DNA from 3 places in the Enterococcus sp. DIV0724b genome. Region 3 is predicted to be linked to each of the others. Evidence: predicted binding sites of a transcription regulator. Region 3 holds the regulator's gene; each other region holds the start of a gene.
The links. The regulator HrcA, encoded in region 3, represses chaperone genes, less so after heat shock. The targets are predictions, from matches to a motif close to TTAGCACTCNNNNNNNNNGAGTGCTAA.

Region 1: IGJ02_RS14810 (DNA-binding protein) is a predicted target of HrcA. The motif match lies at 3,811-3,837, and genes of this name have one in related genera.
Region 2: IGJ02_RS04325 (ATP-dependent Clp protease ATP-binding subunit) is a predicted target of HrcA. The motif match lies at 7,201-7,227, and genes of this name have one in related genera.

What each region holds. Positions count from the first base shown of each region.
Region 1 covers NZ_CP172890.1:3,180,471-3,191,251, reverse strand. The annotation lists gene IGJ02_RS14830 (sucrose-specific PTS transporter subunit IIBC) at 1-29, opposite strand, end outside; gene IGJ02_RS14825 (sucrose-6-phosphate hydrolase) at 283-1,764, shown strand; gene IGJ02_RS14820 (LacI family DNA-binding transcriptional regulator) at 1,778-2,761, shown strand; gene IGJ02_RS14815 (ROK family protein) at 2,783-3,655, shown strand; gene IGJ02_RS14810 (DNA-binding protein) at 3,997-5,766, shown strand; gene IGJ02_RS14805 (ROK family protein) at 6,066-6,995, shown strand; gene IGJ02_RS14800 (MurR/RpiR family transcriptional regulator) at 7,044-7,799, shown strand; gene IGJ02_RS14795 (PTS sugar transporter subunit IIC) at 7,996-9,306, shown strand; gene IGJ02_RS14790 (6-phospho-beta-glucosidase) at 9,338-10,777, shown strand.
Region 2 covers NZ_CP172890.1:913,939-924,719, forward strand. The annotation lists gene IGJ02_RS04305 (helix-turn-helix domain-containing protein) at 1-1,277, opposite strand, end outside; gene IGJ02_RS04310 (peptide chain release factor 3) at 1,790-3,367, shown strand; gene IGJ02_RS04315 (CatB-related O-acetyltransferase) at 3,573-4,232, shown strand; gene IGJ02_RS04320 (DUF1827 family protein) at 4,288-4,602, opposite strand; gene IGJ02_RS04325 (ATP-dependent Clp protease ATP-binding subunit) at 4,808-7,063, opposite strand; gene IGJ02_RS04330 (hypothetical protein) at 7,393-7,584, shown strand; gene IGJ02_RS04335 (phosphocarrier protein HPr) at 7,758-8,024, shown strand; gene ptsP (phosphoenolpyruvate--protein phosphotransferase) at 8,024-9,751, shown strand; gene IGJ02_RS04345 (ATP-binding cassette domain-containing protein) at 10,578-10,781, shown strand, end outside.
Region 3 covers NZ_CP172890.1:1,383,873-1,394,653, forward strand. The annotation lists gene truB (tRNA pseudouridine(55) synthase TruB) at 1-140, shown strand, start outside; gene ribF (riboflavin biosynthesis protein RibF) at 158-1,105, shown strand; gene IGJ02_RS06430 (hypothetical protein) at 1,293-1,514, shown strand; gene IGJ02_RS06435 (LysR family transcriptional regulator) at 1,667-2,560, opposite strand; gene IGJ02_RS06440 (LysR family transcriptional regulator) at 2,587-3,468, opposite strand; M-box (ykoK) riboswitch at 4,087-4,257, shown strand; gene mgtA (magnesium-translocating P-type ATPase) at 4,375-7,035, shown strand; gene hemW (radical SAM family heme chaperone HemW) at 7,261-8,418, shown strand; gene hrcA (heat-inducible transcriptional repressor HrcA) at 8,615-9,652, shown strand; gene grpE (nucleotide exchange factor GrpE) at 9,694-10,266, shown strand; gene dnaK (molecular chaperone DnaK) at 10,335-10,781, shown strand, end outside.

The sequences.
Region 1 (10,781 bases), 1.7 Mb from region 3:
ATTTCCTCTGCTACTTTTTTGTAATCCATTCTCGTTCCTCCTAAATGTCATTTAAGCGATTTCAATAGAAGTGGTTATCTTGTGTATGAAAGATAGAAATGAAATCGCTTTTTCACATCCAAAGTATACCAGTTTTTATAAAATTGTCAAACGTATAACAATAATTATATTCTTTTGTTTAAGTATAGTTGTGATATTTTGAAATGCAATTGATTAACGTTTGACATTGATTATCTTTAAAGTTAAACTATATGCAAGAATACGCTTACGAGGAGAGTACATATGTCTGTAAAAAAAATTTGGACAAAAGAAGAACGTTATCGTCCGTATCAAGAATGGGATAAAACGCATCTTGCCTTACTGCAAGAGAAAGCCGCTAATTCCAAATGGCGTTTAGGATATCATATCCAACCGAATACTGGCCTACTAAATGATCCAAATGGTTTTTCATATTTTAATAATCAATGGCATGTTTTTTATCAATCCTACCCAATGGGAGCCGTTCATGGGTTAAAATCTTGGTATCATCTGACATCTGATAATTTAGTGGATTGGAAAGAAGAAGGAACGAAAGTATTTCCAGATAGTTTGTATGATAGTCATGGTGTTTATTCAGGGACTGCTTTGCCTGTTTCGGACCAGTTGTTTCTTGCTTATACGGGAAATGTTCGTGATGCAGAGTGGGTTCGCCATTCCTATCAGTTAGGTGCCTGGATGGATGCATCTGGAACAGTTCAAAAAATCGAGACGCCACTGATTACTGAACCACCGACAGGGTACACATCAGAATTTAGAGATCCCCAAGTATTCCGTTACAATGATGGGTACTTAATGGTCATAGGTGCTCAAGATGAGACAGAAAAAGGAAAGATTCTTACTTATCAGAGTTCTGATTTACTTACTTGGCAGTATAAGGGCGAATTAGAGTTTACCGATAAAGAAATGGGCTTTATGATTGAATGCCCCAATTTACTAGTAACAGAAGATGCAGCATTACTTATTTTTTGTCCTCAAGGTTTAGAAGCAGCTATTTGTTTTTATGAAAATATTTATCCTAATACTTATGTTATCGGGGATTCTTACGACAGTGAAGCGAATCGTTTGATTCAGCCTACTGCATTAAAAAATCTGGATGAAGGGTTTGATGTATACGCTACTCAAGCCTTTAAAGCACCAGATAACCGTTTATTATCTATTAGTTGGGTGGGATTACCAGAAATTGAGTATCCAACCGATCAAGAAGAATGGGCCCATTGTCTAAGTAGTGTAAAAGAGCTACTTATAAAAGACAAAAAATTGTATCAACGCCCTGTCGCAGAAATGAAGCAATTACGTGCAGGTGGAGCACTTGAGTTTAACAAAGATTCCAATTCTTTTTTTGAAACAGATACAAATCAGTATGAATTAATGCTATCGTTTGACCCGCTTTCCTGTGGAACGCTTACTTTGTTTACGAATAAAGAACAAAATAAAGGATTAACCATTAATTTTGACTCGCAACATGGTAAAATAACGATAGACCGTAGTCAAGCTGGTGCTGTTTTTGGAGAAGAATATGGATTTGTCCGATCGTTTTCTGTTGAACAAAAAACCTTGGAACTACAAATCTTTGTAGATTCATCGATTGTTGAAGTCTTCATCAACGAGGGTGAAAAAGTAGCAACAATGCGAGTATTTCCAGAAGCGCATCAGACAGGAGTCCATCTAGAGTGTGATGGAGGCTATCAAGGGAAATTATGGCAACTGCGGAAAACTAACCAATAAAGGATGAATGAACATGGTTGTCAAACTAACGGATGTAGCAAAAAAAGCTGGTGTTTCTCCCACTACTGTTTCTCGTGTGATTAATAATTATGGTTCCTTAAGCCAAAAAACCATTGATAAAGTAAATTTGGCAATGAAAGAGCTGAATTATCAACCAAATTCTTTAGCTCGTTCCTTGCAAGGAAAAAATACACAACTGATTGGATTGATTTTTCCAACCGTTGCCAATCCTTTTTTTGGGGAGCTTGTTGAAAGAATCGAAGGGAAACTATTTGATTTAGGCTACCGTGTTATTTTGTGTGATAGTGCTAATAATAAAGAAAAAGAGCGTCATTATATTAATATGCTTGCTGCGAATAAAGTAGATGGGATCATAGCTGGTGCTCATAACTTAGGAATTACCGAATATGAAGATATCGAGCTTCCCATTGTTTCTTTTGACCGTTATTTAGCTGACAATATTCCAATCATTGGCAGTGATAATTTTCAAGGGGGCTATCTAGCTACTGAAACATTATTTGTCAAAGGTGCTCGAAAAATTGCGATTCTTACAGGATCACAAGAATCCAATTCGCCTACCAATTTTCGTTTAAATGGGTATTTAAGTTTCTTAGAGAAACACGAATTAGAACCTAAAATTTTTCAGATTCAAACAACGGCTAGATCAACAACGTTGAAAAATTTAGAAATCAAACATATTTTAGAAACAGAAGAGATCGACAGTTTGTTTTGTACGGATGATTTAACGGCAATCTTAGCATATAATCAATGTCAGCAGTTGAAGATAAACGTTCCTGAACAAATCAAGATCATTGGGTATGATGGAACCAAATTCATTCAAAATTATTTTCCTCAACTATCAACGATTGCCCAACCAATGGCTGACTATGCAGATATTTTAGTAGATTTGTTGTTACAACGAATCCAAAATCCAGAAAAAAAACTTGAAAAAAATTACCTACTACCGGTAAAACTAATTCAAGGTCAAACAACCTAACCCTTAAAAGGAGTGAACAATATGTTATACGGTGCAATCGAGGCTGGAGGCACGAAATTTGTTTGTGCAGTAGGAAACGAAAACTTAGAAATAATTGAGCGTGTATCGTTTCCTACAGAAACACCTGAAAAAACCATGCGTTCTGTCGTTGATTTTTTCAAGAAATTTGATGCAATCACAACAATCGGAGTCGGATCATTTGGTCCAATCGATGTTAAACGAGAGTCTGAAACCTATGGCTATATTACATCTACACCGAAACTTGCATGGAAGAATTTTGATTTTGTTGGGTACTTAAAAGACCAGTTGGCGAATATTTCTGTTGCTTGGACAACGGATGTAAACGCTGCTTGCTATGGTGAATCTATTGCGGGCTGCGGTAAAGGATTATCAAATGTAGTCTATTATACTATCGGAACAGGAGTTGGTGGTGGTGCTTTAATAGATGGCCAATTCGTTGAAGGCTTTAGCCATCCAGAAATGGGCCATGCGATGGTTCGACGTCATCCTGAGGATACATTTATCGGTAATTGTCCGTACCACAAAGACTGTTTGGAGGGCTTGGCTGCAGGACCTGCCATTGAGAAACGAACTGGAATCAAAGGGCAAGATCTACCGACAGAAGACCCATCATGGGATATTGTGGTATACTATATTGCACAATGCGCATATAATACCACTTTGCTCTTTTCGCCGCAGGTCATTATTTTTGGCGGCGGGGTTATGAAGCAAGAACAATTAAGAAAAAAAGTCCAAGAACAATTCGCTAAGCTCATTAATGATTATGTGAAATATCCAGATTTATCCACTTATATCGTTACTCCCCAATTGGGGGACAACGCAGGTGTGATTGGCTGTCTTGCTTTAGCGAAGGATTTATATTTGCAAGCTTAATCAAAGGTGACAAAGAAGAAGCCATTATAGATTATCTTTCGAAGACTGATAATTTAATCGATGTTTGCTCTTTTTTTTCATATTATTGACTTGACAGTCTATCCAACTATTATTCACTTCCAATACGCAGAGTAGTATCATAAATAGGAATATTTTTAGAAATCTCACCATAAATATACTAAATAATAAATGAAAAGTTATACACTTACAATCAGATCAAGATTACAACAATAGACATTGTAAGTAAAAACACAATCTTGTATAATAAAATAAATCAGAAAAGTTACTTCTACTTCTAGGTAGAAGTACTTTTTTTATCTAAATTTAAAGGAGGAAAAAGTATGTTTTTAAATTTTATCGGGTTAACGTTATTTTTTGGTATAGGGATATTACTCGCAAACGGTATTAGTTTTATGGTCACAAAAGGGAAAAATGTTAAAAGGATGATCGTATTACTAGTCATTGAATTACTTTTACTAGGCAGTTTCTTATTTATTGCCTTACCTAGCAAAACACTGTCCACTATTCTATGGATCAACCTAATAGGAGCTTTAGTTGCAAGTAGTTTGTTATTGGCAAGTCGCTCTCTCAGTCAAGCCTCTAATAAAATCTTGCACAAAGGGCATAAAACGACCGTGGTAAATGGAGTGAATGATTGGTCTGGGCGTGTACTAGGTATCAGCGTTGCTGCAATGGTTTTATTATTCATTGTTAGTTCTGTAACGAAGGTAACAGCGATTGATGATGTCTACCAAACGATTCCGTTAAAGACTGAAGAAAAAGCAGAAGTTTTAACCTCCACCAAAGAAACACCAATTGCGATTGCACCAAAAACAGCGAAACGAAAGATGTTGCAAAAGTTCTCGGTGATTCCTAATTCGAATATGTTTACACTAGATGGGATTACGGCGCAAGTTGTGAATGGGGAGTATGTCTATGTTGCGACAGTGGAATTTAATGGCTTTTTCAAATGGTCAAAATTAGGAGCAGTTCCTGGCTACTTCATTATTAGTGCAACGGATATCAATGCACAGCCAACATTTGTCGAAAAGCCGATCATTTACACACCTTCAGCTTATTTTGGGAAAGATGCTGCACGTAAAATTTATGCTGCTTATCCTGATTACGCAGCTACTGGAAAAATCAATTTAGAAATTGACGAAGAGGGGAATCCATTTTATATTCAGACCTTATATAAAGAATATGGTGTTTCTGGTCGAATGAACTATAACGAATTTAAAACAGCTGTTTTAAATGCCACAACGGGTGAAGTGAAAGTCTATGATAGCAAAGATGCACCAAAATTTGTCGATGCACCAATCACTAGTTCTGCTGCCAACAGTATCAATGAATACTTTGGCCGTTACAGTCAAGGCTGGTGGAATCAAACGATGTTTGGTGCTAAAAAAGATGTTAAAATCCCAACGGAAAACGGTATCTATGCATCAGGACAAATCACGCCGATGATGAATAAAGAAGGCAGTCAATTGTTGTATTTTACGGACTTTACAAGTGGGGATGAGGATCAAGATTCCGCTTTAGGCTATTCATTGATCAATGCAAGAACAGGTCAAGTAACTTATTATCGAGATACAAAAGTTGGGATCATGGATAGTGATGGCGCTATTTCGATTGCAGCGAAAATTTACCCAGAGAAAAAATGGAAAGCCAGTATGCCAGTTTTATATAATATCGATGGTGTTCCAACTTGGATTGTTTCTTTGATGGACAGTAAAGGGATTTTCAAAAAATATGTGTATGTGAATGCAGTTGATAATGATATTGTGGTAGATGCTGATGCGGCACAAAATGCATTAGATGCTTACCGAATTGAATTAGCAACAAAAGGTAGTAATAATACAAGTAGTGAAGCAGCTAATTTAAAAGAAATCAAAGGAAGTGTTTCTCGTGTAACGATTGTTGCAAGTGAAGCGCAAACCGTTGTCTCTTTCTTGTTGGAAAATGATAAAACCATCTATAGTGTGACAACGAATAATAGTCCAATGGCTCTTTTCTTGAAAGAGGGAGACATAGTTAAATTCAAAGCGGCCGTTACAGCAGATGCAAAAGCTGCTAGTATTGAAAACCTTGTGATAGAGGGACTAGAATAGCATTATAGAGAAGTTTGTCAGTAACAGAATATAATAAGGATAGAGCGTGGGACAAAACTAAAAAACAGTTTTGTTTCGCGCTCTAAATCCGAATAAACTCTTTTGTCTCGGCCTCATTTTGATAGATAAATGAAACCAATTTACTATTTAGTATTAACTAAATACAGTTGAGTAACAATTTGGATTGATGTAACGAGAGTTAGAAAGGAAAAAAATCCATAACAAGATATGATACAATACTTCACAAATGAAGGCGTTATCTTTAATTCTTCAAATAAACAATAAAGGAAGTTAAATTTATGTATGTAGGATTTGATATAGGTGGGACGACCATTAAATATGGCGTTCTGGATGAATGTGGCACTATTTTAGAAAAAGGAAGTATGGAGACAAAATATGAACCAGATGTATTTTATGCAAATCTCCTAAAAATCATCGAAGAAGCGCAAAGAAATTATCAAATAAATGGAATTGGTATAAGTGCTCCAGGAATCGTGCAAAAAGATGGGTTTATGCTAACGGCAGGAGCTATCAAACCATTATATGGCGAAAATTTTAAACGAAAGCTTGAAGAAGCAACGGGGCTGCCTGTTACTGTAGAAAATGATGCGAATGCAGTTGCTATAGCAGAAAAATGGATTGGCAATGCAACTGATCTGGAGAATTATTTATGTTTAGTTTTAGGTACAGGAGTTGGCGGTGGGATCGTCATTAATGGGAAAGTATATCGTGGTTCTCATGGTATGGCTGGGGAATTTGGTTGGATGATGATCGACAAATTGCCGGAAACGGGTAATCTTGAGGCAGTTTCGATTAATCGACGTGCATCTGTCGTCGATGGTCTTGTTCGTTTGTATAATGAAGCGCGGCAAAGTGAGGACGAAACAGTTATGCCTGTTCAAGATGCAAGGGAGATATTTACCTTAGCTGAAAGTGGTGATGAACGTGCAATAGAAATGACGAAACAATTTTATGTGGATCTTTCAGTCGGTCTGGTAAATTTAATTAGTTGTTTTGATCCAGAAGTGATTTTGATTGGCGGCGGTGTGAGTGCAAATGAACAGTTTCATAGAGAACTTCAAAAAACATTGACGGAAGTGCAGAAGAATCATGCAGCCATCAATTATTTAAGAGGAAAGACTATTGCGCCTGTTAGACCAACAAAATTAAAAAATGATGCAGGACTTATCGGGGCAGTTTATCAAGTACATCAAGTTGTCAGCAAGTAAATTTTTTATGGTATAATTTTCTTAGCGAATTAAAGGAGATTAACATAAATGGCGATATTTGATTATCTGAAATTAAACGATCTATCCTCCGTGGAACAAGAAATTTATCGATTTGTTGTGAATAACTTAGAGAAAATCCCTTATATGCGTGTTCGAGATATTGCGGACGGTGCTCACGTATCATCGACATCTGTTTTTCGCTTTGTTCAGAAAATAGGGTTTCATTCTTTTCCAGAGTTTCGTTTTTATATTAAATCTCATTTAGATAATGTTCGCCAAGCAGAGAATAAAAAACATATTGGCATTGAAGAGCGAGTGAACTCACTTAATATGGAAATTTTTCATCCTGATGTAGAATATCAAATAAAAAAGATGGCACAAGAGTTACGAGATAGTGACCTGATATTGTTTATGGGGATGGGCGCTTCTGGTGCAATCGCACAGTATATAGCTAGAAAATTAGCGAGCTTGGGTTATTTATCCATCAGTTTGGATGATCTGACCTATCCTATTCGTAGTTTTTTACGCAAAGATCAAAAAAATGTCATCGTATTTTTAAGTGTCTCTGGTGAAACAAAAGAATTGATAGAAGTAATTGCGGGTTTACAAGATAAGAACAGTGTCAAAAAGTATTGTATTACGCTAAACAAGAAAAGTACGCTAGCTCAACTTTGTGACTACTCTATTGAGTATGAAATCAAAGAAGAACGCAAAGATATTTTTCTGGATTTGACTAGTCAGTTACCAGCGATTGCAATCTTGGAAACACTAATCAGCTATCTTAAAGACTTTCGTAATGATTAAATAAAATATAGTACAGCAAATTAACTAGAGGGGAAACCGTGCTTTAGTTAATTTTTTTTGTCTAAAATATGGAACGACTTGTTCCGTACAAGGAATTTGTTCTATTTCCCAAGAATTTATTTTTAAAAAGGAGGCGCTTACTTTTTTCCGGATTAATTTATGTATAATACGTTTATAAATGAAAGGAGTTTTATCTATGCAAAAATTTAATGACATCATTGATCGTTCATTAGTACCGATTGCGACAAAGTTAAATAATCAACGTCACATCGCAGCGGTTCGAGATGCGTTTATGTTGATTTTTCCATTAACGATTTCTGCGTCACTGGTTATTCTAGTTAACAACATTTTATTTTCAAATGACAGTTTTGTCGTGCAATTATTACGTTTGTCCAGTGTTTTTCCCAATTTAGAAGACGCTCAACAGGTTTTGTCCTCTGTGGCAAATGGAACAATCAATATCATGAGTATTTTTATCACTTATCTTGTTGCGCAAATCTTAGCAAAACATTTTGAAGCTGATTCAACTTTGGTCGGGTTAACAAGTATTGCCAGTTTTATGATCTTATATCCTAAACCTTTTAATGCAGATGATTTAAATGTGATCAGTACACAATACTTAGGGGCGCAAGGCTTGTTTGTTGCAATGATCGTTGGTTGTTTAGTAGGGGAGTTTTTACCAAAACTATTCAAAGTAAAACGACTACAAATTAAAATGCCAGATATGGTGCCACCAGCAGTTTCTCGTTCCTTTTCAAGTATGATTCCAATTGTTATTGTAGTGGGTATTTCAGCGATTATAAACTTTTTAGTGTTGATGATTGCACCTGAAGGGGTGAACGAACTTATCTATAAAGGCATTCAAAGTCCTTTACGTGATCTTGGTGGAAACGTTGTCGGCGTAATGTTATTAGCTTTTATTCAAACATTGCTATTTTCTATCGGTATTCATGGTCCAAATACGTTAAATGCTGTTCGTTCTGCTATTTTTACGGAACAAGATTTAGCCAATCTAGATTTTATCAATAAAGGTGGTTCACTTTGGGATGTTCCTTACAAAGAAACGTGGGGGATTCTAAATGATATGTTTGCGAATATGGGTGGTACAGGGATGACAATGGGCTTGATCATTGCGATTTTTATTGCATCACGACGACCTGAACAAAGAGAAATCGCAAAGATGTCATTAGTTCCAGGAATTTTTCAAATTAATGAGCCCATTATATTTGGGTTGCCAATTGTTTTAAATCCACTATTGATCGTTCCGTTTATATTGGTCCCAATGGTTAATATCATGATTGGGTATTTTGTTACGGTGGTTTGGCCGATTATGCCGTCACCTGCAATTGGTGTTCCATGGACCACACCTGGGATCATTAATCTATTCTTAGGGACAGGTGGAAATATTGTTGCAGTTTTAGTAGGAATCATCTGTTTGGCAGTTTCAGTTTGTATCTATTTACCATTCGTTATTGCCTCTAATCGTGCACAGAAGATAGATTTATAAACGAATTATTTTTGATTGAAGGAGCTTGGTTATGACGAATAAAATAGCAGAAGATTTTTTATGGGGCGGTGCCATTGCAGCCCATCAGGCGGAAGGAGCTTGGAATATAGATGGAAGAGGACCTAGTATTGCCGATGTAATGACTGCAGGAGGTAACGGAATTCCTCGGAAAATAACGAAGGGTGTTCTCGATGGAGAATATTACCCAAACCATGAAGCGATTGATTTTTATCATCACTATAAAGAGGATATCAAGCTTTTTAAAGAGCTAGGTTTAAAATGCTTGCGAACGTCTATATCATGGAGCCGTATTTTTCCTAAAGGAATCGAAGAAGAACCGAATGAAGCGGGTTTATTATATTATGATCGTTTATTTGATGAATTACTAGAAAATGGTATTGAACCTGTTATTACGCTGTCACATTTTGAAATGCCTTATTACATCTATGAGGAGTTCGGTGGTTTTGCCAACAAGGAAGTGATTCCATTATTTGTAAAATTCGCTAAATGTGTGTTTGAACGCTATAAAGATAAAGTAACCTACTGGATGACGTTTAATGAAATCAATAACCAAGCGGATGGACAAGAGCCACTTCATGTTTGGACGAATTCAGCGATGATTATTGAAGATGAAGACAAAAAAGAAGAACTTGTTTTTCAAGCGGGAATCAACGAATTGATTGCTAGTGCAGCTGCTGTGATCGAAGGGAAAAAAATAAATCCTCAATTTCAAATTGGTTGTATGATGGCCTATGTCCCAGTTTATCCGTACTCGTGTAATCCTGAGGATATGATGGCCTCTGTTAAAGCGAATGAGCGAAGATTTTTCTATAATGATATTCATGCTCGAGGAAAAATTCCAACCTATGCGACAAAATATTGGGAACGGAAAAACTACAACATAGCTATTAGTGAGAGTGAATTAGCTATTTTGAAAGAAGGAACGGTCGACTATATCGGTTTTAGTTATTATATGTCTGGCACGATTTCAACGCTTGAAGATGTCGAAGGATGGCAGACAGAAGATATTCCGAATGCAAAAATAGTGAAAAATCCATATATAAGTGTGTCTGATTGGGGCTGGCCTATCGATGAAGTCGGACTACGTTATGTCTTAAATACTGTTTATCAACGTTACGATCTACCGTTATTTATTGTCGAAAATGGTTTTGGTGCATATGATAAACTAACAGAGGAAAATACTGTTCATGACAACTATCGGATTGAGTATTTGAGTAAACACATTGAGCAAATGAAAAAGGCCATCATCGAAGATGGTGTTCCAGTTATTGGGTATACGCCTTGGGGCATCATCGATATCGTTAGTTTTGGTAGTGGGGAAATGGAAAAAAGATACGGTATGATTTATGTGGACAAGGATAACGAAGGAAACGGAACCCTTCAACGGTTGAAAAAAGAGTCATTTTACTGGTATCATAAAGTAATTGAAACGAATGGTGAAGATATTTAAGCCT
Region 2 (10,781 bases), 470 kb from region 3:
ATAAACTGTGTTAATGGTTGGACAAGTAAGTAATTAGACTCTGCAATTAATGCAATCCGTACAATATTATTTACTTGAAATGATTCATAAAGTGGCACTAACAAGGCAGCTAATGTGTCTGATAATTGCTCAATATTATCTTTGAGCCAGCTAAAGTTTTTTCTTTTTGAAACTTTTTGAAATAAAGCTTTAAATTTTGTGAATAAACGGTAGTAATATTCATTTTTTGAATAAAGCGAATGATTAATCAAATGAAACAAAGTTGGAAAGGGTTGTTCAATAATTGAAGCAGATAAAATAATATTTGCTACATTTCCAAATAAAATGGGTTCGTCATTCCAAGAAAAGTCACTAGGGACAAACTCATTACTAAATAAAGTGCAAAATTCATCTAATAATTTAGTCGCTGAATTTGTCTGTTCTTTTAAATAAATATTTAACAATGATAGTCGATAGTCATTATTTCTGAAAAAATTTGGTGTAGAAATTAATAAATATGCTGCGAATTGAGCTTCTGCTTCCAAAGTTTTTGTCTCGCAGATCAGATCGCCAAATAAAGCTTTTGTATAAGTTTTATTTGACGGAATATAAGGATCAATCGTTGTTTTTTCTGTCAATACATTTCCAGAGTGTACTCTTAGATAAACGATATCCAATATCAAGGTGATTTGTTTGTGAGCTGAATAGCTGTAACTGTCAGGGAAATACGGACTGATTATTTTGGTGATTTTTTTATAATCGATTGGATTATTATTGATTTTTGGTAGATTAGTCCCTTGTGAAGCTAACCAGATCAGTGTGTACAATGTTATTCGGATAACCATTTCATCACCGGAAAGGCTTAATTGAGAGATATTCAATTTGATGTTGAACCGTTTAAAATAATCACTTAACAACTTGGATTTTCGAACAACGGTAGTTCTACTATGGTAGTTTTTCTCGCAAAATTTGGCTAAGTTGTCATTTGGATAAAAAAGAATCGAGATTAATAATTGATAGGGAACACTTTGGGTAATCAAAAACTGATAATACATATCATAAGAAATATCTTGTTTATAATGCACACCGTTCACTTGTAAAATTTCTTCTTTTTTTCCAATCATTTTAGTGAGATCTTGTTGAATCAATTCTAGAAGATAAACGACTCGGCTATAAGAATAATCTAACCTTTTTTCAAAAAAATTGATGCTATGTTGCTTATTAGAAAATATGGTCAACAATTTAAATAGTGTCAATTTACGTTTAGCGGTGTCTTCTAACATCATCGATTCTAGCATTTTATTCCTCCTTTAAAATAAGTTTATCAATATAGTGAAAAGTATGGAACTAATTTGAATAATTTATAAAAAAATATATGGTTTAATAACAATGTTAAATACTTATAAGTATAATTAATAAGAACTGTGATCTATATAAATAACGAAATAACAGTGTTATACAACGGTTTAGCAAAAAAAACAGACATTTGCACAATTAAGTCCATAACTTTATACTTAACCTAAGCTAACTGTAAAGCAATTTTTAGTAATAATGCTAGTCTTTTAGCAAAATAACTATTAAGATCAATTTCTTCCCCAATTAATAGAGATCAAAGCAAAATTCATTGAATTTTACTTTGGTCTCTTTGATTTTTTTGAAACTTAGCTAAAGACTTTGAAAACTACTGTAATTCCATGATATACTACACTAGTTGAATAATAAAGAGTAAGGAGAATTTTCCGATGTAGAGATCCTTTAAATAAATAATAATGATTTTTTCTTAGAAAATAATAATAGATTGGAGTAACAAATGAATAATCCACATTTAAAAGAACAAGTAGATAGCCGTCGTACGTTTGCGATTATTTCCCATCCGGATGCTGGTAAAACAACGATTACAGAACAGCTTTTATTATTTGGTGGAGCAATCCGTCAAGCAGGTACTGTCAAGGGAAAGAAAACAGGAAACTTTGCAAAGTCTGACTGGATGGAAATTGAAAAACAAAGAGGAATCTCTGTAACCAGTTCTGTGATGCAGTTTGACTATGATGGAAAACGTGTGAACATTCTGGATACACCTGGACACGAAGACTTTTCAGAAGATACGTACCGAACGTTGATGGCCGTGGATAGTGCTGTCATGGTGATCGATAGCGCCAAAGGGATTGAAGCTCAAACAAAGAAATTATTCCAAGTTGTCAAAAAACGTGGAATACCGATTTTTACCTTTATCAATAAATTAGATAGAGATGGTCGTGAACCGTTAGAGTTGCTTGAAGAATTAGAAGAATTGCTAGATATCGAATCTTACCCAATGAACTGGCCGATCGGTATGGGAAAAGGCTTGGAAGGATTATATGATATCTACAACAAGCGTGTAGAAGTTTACCGACCTGAAAACAATAATGGCGAACGTTTCATTCCATTAGTAGATGGTGATATTCCAAGTGATTTACCGTTGCATAAAGATAGTGTGTACAAACAAGTGTTAGAAGAAGTTGAATTGTTGGTTGAAGCAGGAGACGAGTTTGATACGGAAAAAATTGCTCGTGGCGATCAAACGCCAGTTTTCTTTGGTTCAGCGTTAACTAACTTTGGTGTACAAACAATGCTAGAAACCTTCTTACAATTTGCGCCATCACCATATGGTCATAAGACAGAAGAGGGAGAAGAAGTTAGCCCTTATGAAGAAGAGTTTTCAGGTTTTGTCTTTAAAATTCAGGCAAACATGAATCCTGCCCACCGAGATCGTATTGCTTTTGTTCGTATCTGTTCAGGTACTTTTGAACGTGGGATGGATGTGACACTTGGCAGAACTGGTAAAAAAATCAAATTAAGTAACGTAACCCAATTTATGGCTGATGCTAGAGAAAATGTAGAAGAAGCTGTAGCAGGAGATATTATCGGGATCTATGATACGGGTAATTACCAAATTGGGGATACGCTATTTGAAGGGAAATTAAAAGTTCAGTACGAAGAGCTACCTTCATTTACACCAGAGTTATTTATGAAAGTTAGTGCCAAAAATGTGATGAAACAAAAATCATTCCATAAAGGGATTAATCAACTCGTTCAAGAAGGTGCAATTCAGTTGTATAAAACGTATTTAACAGAAGAATATATTCTTGGCGCGGTAGGACAATTGCAGTTTGAAGTGTTCCAACATCGTATGCTGAATGAATATAATGCAGAAGTAATCATGACACCAATGGGCTCGAAAATCGCTCGTTGGATCGATCCAGCTGATTTAGATGAACGCATGAGCTCTAGCCGGAATATCTTGGCAAGAGATCGCTTTGATCAGCCGTTGTTCTTATTTGAAAATCAATTTGCTATGCGTTGGTTTGCAGATAAATATCCAGATGTTGAATTGAAGAGTTTGATGTAAGATTATTTTATTGACCGTTCTTATCAATTTTCTTTTGATAGGAACGATTTTTTTATCATTTGACTTTAAATCAACAAATACGTATAATCAACAACATTATTGGAGTGATAAATATGAGTCGTCGTTTAAGACTATTAAAAAATGTTTCAGTGGTAGTAAGCTTCTAAGTCAAAATAGTAAATTAACTTAGAAGCGAGGAAGAAAAATGAAGAACAATAATAAATTTGAAAAATGGTCAGATACAGTCTATTTGAAAGAGTTAGTGACGAATCCATTAATAGAGGTCGGTGATTTTTCTTATTATTCTGGTTACTACAGCAATCAGAATTTTGAAGATGGTTGTGTTCGTTATTTATGGGGAGATCCATTAACAAGAGCGGCCTTTGATCCTGTCAGAGATATGGGCTGGCATCTAGATAAATTGATTATTGGAAATTATGTTTGCATTGCAGGTGGTGCCACGATTTTAATGGGTGGTAATCACAATCACCATCCAGATTGGATCACTGTTTATCCTTTTGCTAGTCATGTAGAAAAATCTTATGAACCAAAAGGCGATACAGTCATTAAAAGTGATGCTTGGATTGGGATGAATGCGATGATCATGCCAGGTGTTACGATTGGTGAAGGAGCTGTAATCGCAGCAGGTTCTATGGTTATAAAAGACGTGCCACCTTATACGATTGTTGGTGGTAATCCAGCGAAAGTGATAAAACAAAGATTCTCAGATAATGAAATTAAGATGCTTTTGGAACTGAGATGGTTCGATTGGACAGAAGAACAGGTCGAAGCGGCTATGGATATTTTGATGAGTAACTCTATTGAGGAACTATATTGTTATTATAAAAAGCACATCTTAAATTAAATAAAAAAGCCGGTTTATCATATAAGTGATAAACTGGCTTTTTAGCTGTACGTGTCTAATTTTCAATAAGACTAGAAGTCATCGGAATCGAAATTTCTATAACGTCTTTTAATTCAATAATTGAAATTTGATCACGGTCGTATTTTTCTTTTGGAATACGTTTCAAGAAGTAAGTTAGAATTTCATTGATTTCAGTTTTACGAACAGCACGTTTTTTATTTACAACCAAGATTTCAGCATGTTGAGTAGCTTCTGAATAAACGACGGTCGTGTTACCCGCTGAATAAACTTTGACAAAGTATGCATCGGTATTTTCTAGTTGTTTATTGACTAACTGTTTGTAACTGTTAGTTACATTGACTAATTTCATTTTTTTCACCTCGGTTTAACTCTTTATTTGTATGTTAATAATAAAAAACAGAGTATTCACAGACTTAGAAAGCTGGAATAGTCTTCTTTAAAATTTGATATAAATTCTATGCATCTTAATTATAATTTTTTTTAGCTTAAATAAAAAGAAATTTGTCTTGGAAAACACAAAAAAGTCAATCAGTTTGCCTGATTGACTTCACATGTTATTCTTCTTCTGATGTAGTGTCGTTATTCTCGTTGGGATCTACAGCGATTTCTCCAGTAACAATAATTTTTCCATCATCGTTTAGTTTGGCGATCAATTGATGTTCTTCTGGATGATCTAGGAAATACTCAGCAATACCGTCTTCGATTTGTTCTTGGATTGTCCGACGAAGAGGGCGTGCACCCATTGCAGGGTCATAGCCTAAATCAACTAATTTTTCTTTGACATCTGTAGGAACATCAATATGGATTTTTTGATGAGCAAGTAAATTATTGACGTCATCTAACATCAAGCTAACAATGTTCATCAAGTTTTCTTTACTCAACGCCTTAAATTCAATGATTCCATCAAAACGGTTCAAGAATTCAGGTGTGAAGAAATTATTTAACTGTCCTAAAACAGATTTTGTAAGTCCTGCGCGGGCAGCACCAAAGCCGACATTTGCTTCTACATTACCAGTTCCAGCATTACTTGTCATGATAATGATCGTATCTTTGAAGCTGACTGTTCTGCCTTGTGCATCTGTTAAACGACCATCATCAAGGATTTGTAAGAACATATGCAAGACATCCGGATGCGCTTTTTCGATTTCATCCAATAGGATTAAGCTGTATGGATTACGACGTACTTTTTCAGTTAATTGTCCTGCTTCATCGTAACCAACATAACCTGGAGGTGAACCAATCAATTTAGATACACTGTGTTTTTCCATGTATTCACTCATATCAAAACGAATCATTGAATCTTCTGAGCCGAATAATTCATATGCTAATTGTTTCGCTAATTCAGTTTTACCAACACCGGTTGGTCCTACAAATAAGAATGAGCCGATAGGTCTGTTTTGTTTGCCTAAACCAACGCGATTACGTCGAATTGCTTTAGATACTTTGTCGACTGCATCATCTTGTCCAACAACATGTGCTTTTAAATCGACAGCTAAGTTTTTTAATTGTGTTTGTTCTTTTTCTTTTAAATCACCGACAGGAATACCTGTTTTTTGTTCGACAATTGCTTCGATATTTTTTTCATCGATCACAGGTGTTTCTTCATCGCTGATTTGTTTGTCTTTCATTGTTTGTAATTTATTGATTTGGTCACGATAATAAGCCGCTTTTTCAAAATCTTCTTCAGCTGAAGCTTGTTGTTTTTGTTGTTCGGCATCTGCTAGTTTCTTTTCGATTGTTTTAGGATCGACGATTTGGATCGTCAAGTTCATTTTAGAACCAGATTCATCTAACAAATCAATCGCTTTATCAGGCAAGAAGCGGTCTTGGATATAACGATTCGATAAGATTGCGGCTGCTTTGATCGCTTCATCAGTGTATTTCACATGATGATAGTCTTCATAGCGTTTTTGCAAACCTTTAAGTATAGCGATTGTTTCATCTACTGTCGGTTCATCTACACGAACCGGTTGCATCCGACGTTCTAAAGCAGCGTCTTTTTCGATGATGCGGTATTCGTTTAATGTTGTTGCTCCAACCATTTGCAACTCACCACGAGCAAGTGCAGGTTTCAAAATATTCCCTGCATCCATGTTACCATCACCTGCAGAACCTGCTCCAACGATTTCATGGACTTCATCTATGAATAAAATGACATTCTCTGCTTGCTTGATTTCTTCGATCAATTTTTGCATACGTTCTTCAAATTGACCACGGATTCCAGTTCCTTGAACTAAAGAAACCACATCTAAACGAATAACTTCTTTGTCCAATAATTTTTGCGGTACATCGCCATCTACGATTTTTTGTGCTAAACCTTCAACAACGGCAGTTTTACCGACACCAGGTTCACCAATCAAGACAGGATTATTCTTCGTGCGGCGATTTAGGATTTCAATCACACGTTTGATTTCTTCATCACGGCCAACGACAGGATCAATGTTGCCGTTTCTAGCTGCTTCTGTAATGTTGATGCCATATTCACCTAATAGCCCGTTAGATTGACCTGCCCCTCCTCTTGGCGGTTGACCTCCGTTAAAGCCATTTCCGTCCCCAAATTGAGTAGGAGGGATTTGACCGTTAGGATTCCCTTGCTGTTCTTGCATTTGACGAGACAGTGAGCGGTATAAATCATCTAAACTTCCAAAACCAAATGGATCTTGTTGAGACATTGTTGGTTGATTATCATTTGCTTGTGCTTTTAATTTTTGATAGCAACTTTGGCAATAGTCCAATTGTTTTCTTTGGCCATTAACATTTGCGTACAAATGAATCGTTGCTGGATTTTGTTGACAATTTTGACAAATCATAGGATAAAACACGTCCTTTCATAATAAGACTAATCATGTATTAAAGTCATTGTTCTAAAGTCAAACAGTCTGCTGACCATTTTTGACCTTTGAGAATATTATAGCATCTTTTTAACAAGAATCAAGCAATTGAACTTTTAATAGCCTGATAAATAGAGTGGGAAATCCTATTAATAGGTTGCATAGTTTACACTTAATTGAAATTATTATGTTTTTATAAAATTATTAAGGTTTGTTTATGTAGGTTTCAGGTATAATTTAGACAAATATCTATTTTTGTCATACAATATCTTCAGTCTAAAAATAAAAGTGAAAGCTGTGATTAATCAATGTATGAAAATCCATTTGAAGAACAAATAAATGCCTTGAAAGAAGGGACTATTGCTGAACTTGTTGTAGAGCCAAAAGATTTTACAACCTTTAGAGAGGCTTGGAAAAACCTGCCCGATAGAATGTCTTTTGTTGGGGAAGCTGGATTAAATGGACGAATTATATATCATTATATAAAAGAAGCAAAATAATTGATCGTTTCATTTGATAAAAAATAGGTGAAAAGTGTTGTAACTACTCACAAAAAATGGTAATCTTAAAAATTGAAAGGGTATTATCCAGATTCTAGTTTCATTTGAAACGTACCAAGAAAGGAAAACCCTAACATAAAAAATTATTTTACTTACGAAGGAGACCGATTTATATGGAAAAGAAAGAATTTCACATCGTAGCAGAAACAGGGATTCACGCTCGTCCAGCTACATTATTAGTACAAACTGCAAGTAAATTTAACTCAGATATTAACTTAGAATACAAAGGTAAATCTGTTAACCTTAAATCAATCATGGGCGTTATGTCTTTAGGCGTTGGCCAAGGTTCAGACGTAACAATCTCAGTTGACGGTGTTGACGAAGCTGATGCATTAGCAGCAATCGTAGACACAATGCAAAAAGAAGGATTGTCAGAATAATGTCTGAAATGCTAAAGGGAATTGCCGCAAGTGATGGTGTTGCTATTGCTAAAGCTTACCTGTTAGTTCAACCTGATTTATCTTTCGACAAAAAATCTGTAGATGATACATCTGCTGAAGAAAGTCGTTTAGATGATGCTTTAGCAAAATCTACGACTGAGTTGCAAGCAATCAGAGAAAAAGCAGCGCAAAGCCTTGGTGAAGAAGAAGCGCAAGTATTTGATGCACATTTAATGGTTTTAGCTGACCCAGAAATGATCGGTCAAATCAAACAAAACATTCAAGATAACAAAGTAAATGCTGAATCAGCATTAAAAGAAGTAACAGATATGTATATCGGCATGTTCGAAGCGATGGATGATAATGCCTACATGCAAGAACGTGCAGCAGATATCCGTGACGTTGCAAAACGTATTTTAGCTCATTTATTAGGTGTTACTCTTCCTAATCCTTCAATGATCAACGAAGAGGTAGTTGTGGTTGCCCATGACTTAACACCAAGTGATACTGCTCAATTAGATCGTACGTATGTGAAAGCATTCGTAACGGATATTGGCGGACGCACATCACATTCAGCGATTATGGCTCGCTCTCTTGAAATTCCTGCAATCGTAGGAACAAAAGAAATCACTGCCAAAGTCAAAGAAGGCGATATTTTAGCAGTCAACGGAATCGATGGCGATGTTATCGTTCACCCAACTGATGCTGAAAAAGCTGACTTTGAAGCAAAAGGCAAAGAGTATGCTGATCTTAAAGTTGAATGGGAAAAACTAAAAAATGCTGAAACAGTAACTGCTGATGGTAAACACATCGAGTTAGCTGCAAACATTGGTACTCCTAAAGATTTAGATGGCGTACACAACAATGGTGCGGAAGCTGTTGGTTTATATCGTACAGAATTCCTTTACATGGATTCTCCAGATTTCCCAACAGAAGATGAACAATATACAGCTTATACTGCAGTACTTGAAGGCATGAACGGCAAACCTGTCGTGGTTCGTACAATGGATATCGGTGGAGATAAAGAATTACCTTATCTTCAATTACCGCATGAAATGAACCCATTCTTAGGTTACCGTGCTTTACGTATCAGCTTGTCTGAACGTGGCGACGAGATGTTCCGTACACAAATGCGCGCATTATTACGTGCTTCTGTTCACGGTAACTTACGTATCATGTTCCCGATGGTTGCAACGTTAAAAGAATTTAGAGCAGCGAAGAAAATCTTTGAAGAAGAAAAAGCAAAATTAGTTTCTGAAGGAACAAAAGTTTCTGATACGATTCAAGTTGGTATCATGATTGAAATTCCTGCAGCGGCTGTAATTGCGGATAAATTCGCCAAAGAAGTTGATTTCTTCAGTATTGGAACAAATGATTTGATTCAATACACAATGGCAGCAGACCGTATGAACGAACGCGTTTCTTACCTTTACCAACCATATAACCCATCAATTCTACGTTTGATTAAAAACGTGATTGATGCATCTCATGCAGAAGGTAAATGGACTGGTATGTGTGGAGAAATGGGTGGCGATCAAATGGCTGTACCATTATTGGTAGGAATGGGCTTAGATGAGTTCTCAATGAGTGCGACATCTATTCTTCAAACTCGTAGCTTAATGAAACGTCTAGACACTAAGAAAATGGCTGAACTTGCGGATCGTGCGTTGAATGACTGCGATACAATGGAAGAAGTTATTGACTTGGTTAAAGAGTATACGAAATAAATAGTAATTAGAAGCTTTCGTTATTCAGAATTTATTCTGAATTGCGAAAGCTTTTTTGGGCTCTTTGTCAACTAATGTTGGTGAAGAAAATCTAAAGAATTAAATTGATTAATGTGATTCCTAGAGGAACGTTCCTCTAGATTTTTCTATTTGATTCTGAGGAATCAGTTTAAAAATGGCTTGTACTTTGGTTTATGATGTTAAGATTTGAGTGTTGGAGCATAATTATATAAAATGTATTTTCTATATTATTTTCAATAGCTATACTTTTATTTTCCGCTCGTTTTATGTATTTAGATTTCAAGGGAAAACTTGCGAAACGTGATAGAATCTCGTTTACAAGTATAGTTTTAATCAATTTCTATTCAACGGACTAAAAATGATTTTATAATTGAAACAAAACATTTAAACGTTAATTTCCGATGTTGGTGAATTGTACCAGCGTCTTTTTTTCTGTGAAAAAAGATTGAATTATGAAAGAGATAGTAGTTATTTTACATTGAAGATTTAAGTAAAATAATGATAATATTTAAAAATTAGAAAATTATTATTTAAATTATAGAAAAATTAGTTGGATAAGTACAATTCGCGTAATTTAGGAATAATAAGATTAAATTGTTATTGTTATTAATTAAAAAACATAAAGGTATCATTGGTATTATCATATATAATATATGTTATTTATTATTTTTTAAAGTTTTTATTTTACATATATGTAATAAAATGTTACTTTTTAACCGTAGTATTTTTTAGATTATAAAATTGGTATATGCGATTGTGGAATTGGTAAGTAAAATACAATTTACGAAAGATTGGGGGAATAAGTGTGACGGATATCGATGGTAATGATTTCTTTTCGGTTAAAAATGTATCGTATACTTATGGCGAGCAACAAGTTCTTTTTGATATTACTTTTGAAATGACCTCAAGTGATTTTTTATCTATAGCTGGTCCGAATGGTAGTGGTAAAACAACATTAATAAAACTTGTAACCGATTTATTAGAACTCCAAAGTGGAAGTATACGTTTT
Region 3 (10,781 bases):
CTCCAGCTGAGTTATCTTTAAACGAAATGCCCGAAGATTTAGTCGCACTATTTTATCAAGACCAAGTTGTGAGTTTATATATGGCACATCCGACAAAGCAGAACATATTAAAACCTAGCAAGGTACTAAGAAATAATTAATAGAAAGAAGTTTTATCATGCAAATCATTCCAATACGACATCCATACACCTTAGACCAAATTCCAGCTGATGAGGTCGTTATGGTATTAGGCTTTTTTGATGGGGTTCACCGTGGGCATCAAAAAGTAATTGAAACAGCAAAAAAAATTGCACAAGAAAAAGGCTTAAAGCTGGCAGTAATGACGTTTAACCAGCATCCATCTATCGTTTTCCAAAAGGTTCTACCTGAGAATATGAAATATTTGAATAGCTTAGAACAAAAAGAGCGATTGATGGAAAAACAAGAGGTAGATATTCTATATGTGATTGAATTTACTTCTGCTTTTGCTCATTTAGCCCCGCAAGAATTTGTGGATCAATATATTGTAGGCCTTCACGCAAAAGTGGCAGTGTCTGGTTTTGATTATACTTATGGTCCTAAAGATATCGCAGATGTTGCTCATTTACCGGGATATGCTAAAAATCGCTTTGAGATTGTTACTGTGGGTAAAGAAGAGTTAGATGGTGCTAAAATCAGTTCAACACGGATTCGTGAGCTAATGGAACATGGGAATATGGAAGGTGTTACTGAATTGTTAGGTTATGTCTATGAAACAGACGGGACAGTTGTTCACGGGGATGCTAGAGGTCGGTTATTGGGATTTCCGACTGCCAATATCAAAGTAAAAAGCACAGTGCGTTTACCTAGAATAGGTGTTTATGCTGTGAAAATTCAAGTAGGCAACAATTGGCATATTGGTATGGGCTCAATCGGACATAATGACACGTTTGGTGACGGTCGCGATCTTACCGTAGAAGTGTATATTTTAGATTTTCATCAAGATATTTATGGTGAGCAAGTTACTGTTTGTTGGAATCATTATTTACGTGATCAAGTTAAATTTGATGGCGCAGAAAGTTTGATTGTACAGTTAAAACAAGACGAGCAAGATACTGCTGATTATTTTTCGAATAAGAACTGTTGATAGGTTTGATAGACTGAATAAGTTGCGACGCTTAGATCGCAACTTATTCAGTTTTTTTGTTTATCAATTGTTTTTAAGTATACGGAATAGCACTATAATTATTATAGGATGGTTTGTATTTTATAATCTGTCATAATGAATGATAAGCAAAAATAATTGCTTACTAATTTTTAGGAGGATGAAATCCATGAAAAAAATCGTTTTAGGTACAACTATCTTGCTGTGTTCACTAGCTTTAGTAGGATGCGGGAAAAATACGGAAAAAAATAAATCTGAAACACCGACGTCCTCCGAAGTGAAAAAAAGTAGTAGTTCTTTAGAATCTAGTAAAAATAAAGAGGACAAAACTTCCGATTCTAAAGAGACTGATAAAAAAACATCAGAATCTACTACAAAAAAGAAAAAGTGATAGATGAACCTTCATTGAACTAAAAACAGTAGAATGATGTAATGGTTCTTAATTTATTTTTTGAGTTGTTTGTTGTGGTTGGGTTCGCCAGTTTTTTAAGCGAAAAGAAGCTGAGTGATAACTTTTTGGAGTTATGTCTCAGCTTCTTTGAATTAATAAAATGAAGTATTTGTAAAAGAAGATAATGCTTGTTTTAATTGAGTGTTCATGTATTTATTCTTAAGATAATAAACGGACATTACTCTTGTAGGCAGGCTATTATGGCTTATCGAGGCGATATCTAAATGATCTAAGTGACACTCAAGATACTGAGGAACGATTGAAAAAGTATTCGTGTTACTTACCATATAAAGGATTAATTCAGTTGTGTCGACTTGAATGTCATACTCTTGAGACCTCGAAGGAAGATTAGTATCCATCCAATCATAAATCGTTTTTGTCTCAAGGAATCTCTTATTGAAAAATACAAATGGATAGTGCTCAAGTAGATCCAGGGTGATGGTTGGGTGTTCGAGAATAGGATGCTCTTTGCGCATGATAATTTTGTACTCATTGGAGTAAATGTCTATTTTATTTATCGTTGTAGGTACATTCTTTATAGCTGGACCAATGCCAATATCGGTTTCCAATGTTTCAAGGGACTTGAAAATATTGTCTGAAACAATCGTATTTACTCTCAACTGTTTATATTCACGGAACAAAGCAGAAAGTGTATCATTCAATTTGAATTCAAGATCATTTAAAAAAAGTGAAACATTGATCGTTGTAATGTTAGATTCAGCTGTATCAGACAAATCGTTGATTTCTTCACCAATATAGTACATTTCTTGTTTGATGCGCCAACAATGTCTTTCCAATATTTTTCCAGCTGGAGTAGGTTGACATTCAGAACCATTTCTATAAAATAGCGAAGTGCCGATTTCATCTTCGAGATTTCTTATTTGTTTACTCAGTGCAGCTTGTGAGATGCCTAGTATATCACTGGCTCTAGTAAATTGTTTTTGTTCGCAGAGGGCCAAAAAGTAATTTAAATGAGTTAATTCCATGATTTCGTGCTCCTTTCAATGGGAAATTAAAAGATAAATTGAAGTTGCTTTATTAGATAGTCATGTGTCTTAGAACGTGTAAAACTTGAGGCATAACCAATAGAAATATTTCTAAAAGGCCCATCGATGATTTCAACAGAATTAACATTCAAGTAATTAGGAAGTGAATCTGTTAAGGAGTATGGTAAAAGCGCTACACCAAAGTCTTGATCGACTAAGTTTAAAATGGATATTGTTGAAGGTAGTTCATAATGATGATTGTATTTAAGTTTAGGATGAGCTGTTTCTATCCAAGAATCAATTACTATTTTTTCATAAATTTGATTGGAATAATTTATTAGCGGGATTTGAAGTAAATGCTCCGCTGAGACTTCATCTAAGTCAGAAAATTTGTTGTTATTACTGATAAAAAGCACATATGATTCAGATAAAATTAAGTCACTCATTATCTTAGGATTTGTTTCAGAGAGGATTCCGATTGCTATATCAATTTCTCCTTTTTCCAAAACTTCTTCTAGATTGTTATAATAGCAATAATCGATTGAAACAGAAGGATAGTTCGTGTGAAAGTCAGTTAATAATTTTGCCATTAGATAATCAGTGTCAGCCAAATTAGTTCCAATTCTGATAAGTGCAGTTTCGCCACTATGAACAAGCTGATTAATTTCATCAATAGCCATTTCAAACTCGTGAAAAATATTTTCCCCTCTTTTTTTTAAAACCATCCCTTCAGGTGTTAACGTATTATTACCGTAATCTCTAGTTATTAATTGTGCATTCAATTCCTGCTCTAATTCTCGAATATGAGTGCTTAAATAAGGTTGAGAGATGCCTAATTCTTCTGAAGTTTTTGTGAAGCTTTTATTTTTACATAATGCTAAAAAATAATCTAAATGTTTTAGTTTCATTTGCTCATCCCCTTCATTCGAATAAAAAAACTCGTCTCTTACAAGATAAAATAATTTTTTCTGAAATAGTTGTTTTTTTTTAAAACTAAATAAAAAATTAATAGTACATTAAATGAAAAAGGAAAAGGCCCCTTCAATTGGTGATAGCAAACCAATTGAAAGAGCTTCTATCAGTATATTCTAACTGATAAAAAAATGATGAACTTTTTTGCTTATGCACTGTAAATAAGTTATTTACTCATTCATTATAGACTTGAAGACAAAGTTAAACTATTTCATTTTACTTATAGTGGTATTCCTTTTTAGGTAATCAGGTATAAAAATCATTGAGACCATAAATCCCACCTCGCAGGAAAGACGAAGTGGGATTTATCAGAGTTTACTTTGTAAAAAGGAGTATGGATTTATGCATAAACGAAGTTGGGAAGTTCGTTTATACAACTATCATAAATAAAAACATAAAAAAAGACTATTCAGTTTTATTTATAAATATATTCTTTTTTCTTAATGATTTCGCATAAATCTAAAGACTTATTAAAACTACATTCAAAAAAAGTTATAGCTATATAATTTTTTTAGTCTATAAAATACTAGTATAAATCATTAGAATAACAGTGTAATTCTTCTTGTTAGGTGAGGCTCCTATACAAACACAGGCTACTGCCCAAAAATGTCGAGAGACGCCAATGGGTAGAACAGGAATTGTCGAACGAAGGCTTTTCTTAAGGTAGCTAAAAGCAGATGCTTTTTACGTTGTACAGTGCCAAAACTCAACGATTACGAAGACTCACGGCAAAGCGGGCTGAGTTTTCAGTGCGCTCTTTTTGTGTGGAAAGGATGTGGTTAAGGTGCCAGAAGATAGTTCGATCAAGCAGAAATCAACGAAAAGAAAAGAGGATAATCCAGATGCAAAAAGAAATGAAGAACATGATCCATGAAAAAGCTTATCAAAAATTAGCAAATCTATCTATTGATAAAGTCTTAGAAAGTTTTTCCTCTTCGTGGGATGGGTTGAAAGCCAGAGAAGTCCAGCGTTCAAAAGAACAGTTTGGCGTCAATAAAATCACGGATGATAAAAAGAAATCAATTGTCTATACTGTCATAAAATCTTATGTCACACCGTTTACTGTGGTATTAATGATTCTGGCAACCATTTCGTTTTTTACCGAATATGTCTATGCGGAGCCAAGTGAAAAAGATATTGCCGGCGTTTTGATCATGCTTGTTATGGTTTTATTGAGTGGCACTATGACATTAGTCCAATCGGTTAAGTCCAGTAACGCTGTCAATAAACTACAAAATATGATCCAAATCACTGCAACAGTCACTAGAGAAAATAAAGAAATGGAAATTCCTATGGATCAAGTAGTTTGTGGGGATTTAGTGAAACTTTCAGCTGGAGATATGATTCCAGCAGACCTTCGTTTGATTCATGCAAAAGACTTATTTGTATCACAATCAGCTATGACGGGTGAAAGTTTCCCAGTTGAAAAAAAAGTTAAAAATTTTGTTTCAACCAATAATAACCAAACAGATTATGAAAATCTACTATTTTTAGGAAGTAATGTAGTTAGTGGTAGCGGAGTAGGTGTAGTCGTTCGTGTGGGTGACAATACATTATTTGGAAAAATTGCCCAAGATGTAGCGGATGATGAGAAAAAAACCAGCTTTGAATTAGGTGTGAATAAAACGACTTGGTTGTTGATTCGTTTTATGATGGTCATTACACCAGCAGTTTTTTTGATCAATGGCATCACAAAAGGCAATTGGAGTGAAGCGTTGATGTTTGCGATTGCGACAGCAGTTGGTCTTACGCCAGAAATGTTACCAATGATTGTTACGACTAATTTAGTTAAAGGCTCTAGAGATATGGCAAAAGAGGGCACGATCATGAAAAACGTCAATGCCATTCAAAACTTTGGTGCCATGGATATTTTATGTACAGATAAGACGGGGACATTAACCCAAGATAAGGTGATTTTAGAATATCATTACAATACGTCATGTCAAGAAGATCGAGAAGTGTTGCAATCAGCCTTTTTAAATAGTTATTTTCAAACGGGTCTTCGTAATTTGATCGATAAAGCAATCATTGAAGCGACATCAAAAGAATTATCCATTGACGAAGAGGACTACTTTAAAATCGATGAAATTCCGTTTGACTTTAACCGTAGAAGAATGAGTGTGGTGATTAAAAATAGAAGATCAAATCAAAGCTTCTTGATCACTAAAGGAGCAGTTGAAGAGATGCTGCAAGCATGTACGCATATCAATCAGCACGGAGAGATTGTTCCGATAACACCCAAAATAAAAAAACAAGTATTAAAAACAGTAAACGAATTAAATGAAGATGGTTTGCGCGTGTTAGCAATTGCGGATAAGGAAGTCAATAATCAATTAGATGACTATTCAGTTGAAGACGAAAGAGAACTGATTTTACAAGGATATCTAGCGTTCTTAGATCCACCTAAAGAAACCGCATCTGCAGCCATTAAAGCATTGAAAAATAACGGAGTTTCAGTGAAAATCTTAACAGGCGATAATGAGTTAGTTACCCGTTCAGTCTGTAAAGAAGTCGGTCTTGGTGCTGAAAAAATGATCAATGGTTCAGCTCTTGCTAAACTTTCTGATACCGAATTAGAACAAACAGTTAATGAATACAATATTTTCACAAAAGTAACCCCTGATCAAAAAACAAAAATTGTTAAAGCACTGAAAAAAAATGAACAAACAGTTGGGTTTATGGGAGATGGGATCAATGATGCTGGAGCGATGAAGGTGTCAGATGTGGGCATTTCTGTCGATACAGCTGTCGACATTGCCAAAGAATCGGCAGATGTCATTTTATTACAAAAAGACTTGATGGTTTTAGAAAAAGGAATCATTTCTGGCCGCAGAGTTTTTAGTAATACAATGAAGTATATCAAAATGACTGCAAGTTCAAATTTTGGTAATGTATTTTCTGTTATTCCTGCAAGTATCTTTTTACCATTTCTACCAGTAGCGCCGATTCAATCACTCTTTTTGAATTTGATTTACGATACATCATGCATGTCTGTTCCTTGGGATAATGTGGATGCAGAGTATGTAGAAAAGCCTAAAAAATGGGAAGCAAAATCGATTGGTTCATTCATGAGATGGTTTGGACCAACAAGTTCTATTTTTGATATCGTAACGTATTTATTTATGTACTTTATTATTTGCCCTGCAATTTTAGGTGGTGGGTTCTTCTCATTAACAGCGGATAAAAAACTACTATTTATCGCTATTTTTCATGCTGGCTGGTTTATCGAGTCGCTATGGTCACAAATGTTGGTACTTCATGTCTTGAGGACGCCGAAGATACCATTCCTTCAAAGTAGAGCCTCTGGCATCTTGACACTGGTTACTTCGATTGGGATTTTAATTGGGACTATTTTACCATTTACAAATTTAGGTGCTAGTATCGGGTTTGCTCCATTACCAGGTAACTACTTCTTCTATCTGATTCCAACAATCGTTGCTTATTTACTTTTAGTAACTGTGATCAAAAAGATTTATATGAGGAAATATCAAGAGTTACTGTAGTCAAAAAGTTTTTTGTAACTATAATACAATAAGACACCTTTGCTTCTTTAGCAGGATCAAGGTGTCTTTTTTTATACGTGTTTATCAATAGTGTTACTTGAATAGGGAAGCAGAATTTATTGAATCAAATTAGAACATTTTATGTTGGGATATGGTAAGATAAGAGACGTCTTCTATATAATAGCAAGTAGAATAGAAGTCTTCTAAATTGGAGGAATAAAAAAATTGGAAAACGATAATACTAAGATTTCAGCTTACATACATATCCCATTTTGTGAACACATCTGTTTTTACTGTGACTTTAATAAAGTCTTTTTGGAAGGACAACCAGTTGGTGAATATATTCAAAGTCTTTTAAAGGAAATTCGTTTGACCAAAGATCAATATCCTAGCAAGACAACGGAAACGATTTACATAGGAGGTGGAACGCCAACCTCTTTATCGGCTAAGCAACTGGATGTATTGCTAAAAGGCGTGCGGGAGTTACTACCAATCGATAAGACAAATGAATTTACAATAGAAGCAAATCCTGGTGATTTAACACAAGAAAAGCTGCATGTGATGAAAGAATATGGCATAAATCGTTTGTCTATGGGGGTTCAGACATTTGATAATAAATTGCTTAAAAAAATCGGACGTAAGCATACTGCAGAAGATGTTTATGAAACGATGAAACTTTTGGAAAAAGAAGATTTTCTAAATGTGAGTATTGATCTAATTTATGCATTGCCGGGCCAAACGCTAGAAGGATTTAGAGATACCTTGAAACGAGCGATTGAACTTGATTTACCTCACTATTCATTATATTCTTTGATTTTGGAAAATAAAACGATGTTTATGAACTGGGTTCGACAAGGTCGCTTGCAGTTGCCAGATCAAGATGTTGAAGCGCAAATGTTTGAAGAAACGATTATTGCGATGGAAAAGGCAGGGCGACATCAATATGAAGTAAGTAATTTTGCTTTAAAGGGACAAGAAAGCCAGCATAATTTAGTTTACTGGAACAATGATCACTATTATGGATTCGGAGCAGGTGCCAGCGGTTATTTAGGACATACAAGGTATCGTAACCATGGCCCGATTCAACATTATCTAAAACCATTAAAAGAAAATCAGCTGCCCACAGTTGAAACAGAGATTTTGACATTGAATAATCAAATGGAAGAAGAACTTTTTTTGGGTTTACGAAAAATGTCAGGTGTTTCAAAAGAGCGTTTTAAAGAAAAATTTGGTTTATCATTGGATCAGGTTTACAAAGAAACGATTCCTAATCTGGTTCAAAAAGGATTATTATTGGAAAATGCCAGTCATATCCAACTTACCGAACAGGGACTTTTTGTAGGGAATGATGTATTTGAAGAATTTCTTATTGAGAAAGAGTGAACTTAAAAAAACGATTGTTGGGATGGATTCTATAGAGTGAGGCGAGAGTTTGAACGACTCTCGTCTTTTTTTTAGCACTCAGTCATAAAGAGTGCTAAAAAAGATTGTTTTTCTCTTGACAATTTTAAAGGAACTTGATATATTAATAATTGTATTAGCACTTGAATAACATGAGTGCTAATGAAGGGTGGTAACTATGATAACTGAAAGACAAAAGAATATTTTGCGACTTATCATCCAAGAATACACGAATACAGGAACACCTGTGGGATCAAAGAAGTTGATGGAAGATGGAATTAAGTCAAGCTCTGCAACGATTCGTAATGATATGAAGGCTTTAGAAGAACACGGTTTACTATTGAAGACACATTCGTCTTCTGGCCGAATTCCTTCAATGGATGGTTATCGCTATTACGTGGATCATTTACTAAGTCCAACACAAGTTGCACATGATGAATTAGAAACAATTCGTCATTCCTTTGGAAAAGAGTTTCATGAGATCAATGACATCATTGAACAATCCGCTGAAATCCTTTCTGACCTGACTAGTTACACAGCTTTTTCGTTAGGTCCTGAGGTGAAAGAACGGAAACTAACAGGTTTTCGGATTGTTCCTTTAAATGACCGACAAATCATAGCGGTTATCGTAACAGATAAAGGAAATGTAGAAAGCCAAGTGTTTGCAATACCTGCTTCCGTTTCCAGCCAAGATCTAGAGAAAATGACGCAAATCATAAACGACAAGCTTGTGGGACAACCATTATTAACGGTTTATCATCGCTTGAGAACAGAAATTCCAATGATTTTACACCGTTATTTTCAAACACCAGACGGCATGATGAATTTATTCGATGCAATGTTAGGTCATGCATTTGAAGAGAAAGTATTTGTCAGTGGCCGCATGAATGTATTAGATTTTGGTGTGAAACAAGATATCGATCAATTAAAATCAGTTTATTCATTTATGCAAAATACAGATGCTATCACGCATTTGTTAACAGCTGAAGCGGACTCCCCAATTGCGATTCGTATCGGCTCAGAAATAGGAAATAATCTATTGGATAATATGAGTATGATTACCGCGACATATGAAGTAACAGGGCACGGTAAAGGAACTATTGCTTTATTAGGACCGACAAGTATGCCATATTCAAAAATGTTTGGTTTAGTGGATGTTTTCCGCAATGAATTAGCGTCAAAACTTGGTGCTTATTATCGTTTTCTAGATGAGTAAGTAAAAAGTTGAAAATATAGAATTCTAATAATTCTACGGAAATGAGAAGGGAAGTTGCCAGAGTGAGTAATAAAGAAGAGACAAACGAAGAAATTCATGAAGAACACGAAGAACATATGGAAGCAATTGACGATTCTGGTGTTTCTGAAACAGAAGCTGAGATGACAGAATTAGAAAAAGCTCAAGCTGAATTGTCAGAAATGGAAGACAAATTTTTAAGAGCACGTGCTGAAATTGCCAATATGAGCAATCGCTTCAAAAATGAGCGCGAGTTGCTTGTACGCTATCGATCACAAGATTTAGGCAAAAAAATATTGCCGTCACTTGATAACCTTGAACGTGCGATGGCAATCGAAGTTGATGATGAACAAGGTACAAGTTTGAAAAAAGGTATTTCAATGGTTCTTGAAAGTTTACAAGCTGCATTAAAAGACGAAGGAATCGAAGAAATCCCAACAATGGGCGAAGTATTTGATCCTAATCTACATCAAGCAGTTCAAACGATTCCAGCAAGTGACGAAACACCTGCAGATACAATCGTTGAAGTCTTACAAAAAGGTTATAAGTTACATGATCGTGTTTTACGAGCAAGCATGGTTATTGTTGCTCAGTAGCAGCATAAAATATGTTTGTATAATATAAATTGAAAAAAATTAAAATAGAAGATAGGAGAACATTAATTATGAGTAAAATTATTGGTATTGACTTAGGAACAACAAACTCAGCAGTTGCAGTATTAGAAGGCGGAGAAGCAAAAATTATTGCAAATCCAGAAGGTAACCGCACAACCCCTTCAGTAGTATCTTTTAAAAATGGTGAAATTCAAGTAGGTGAAGTGGCAAAACGTCAAGCAGTAACTAACCCACATACAATTGCCTCAATCAAACGTCATATGGGCGAAGCAGGTTATAAAGTAGAAGCAGATGGCAAATCTTATACACCACAAGAAATTTCTGCAATGATCTTACAATATTTAAAAGGCTTCGCAGAAGACTATTTAGGTGAAAAAGTGGATAAAGCAGTTATTACTGTTCCTGCTTACTTCAATGATGCACAACGTCAAGCAACAAAAGACGCTGGTAAAATTGCTGGTTTAGAAGTAGAACGTATTGTTAACGAACCAACAGCT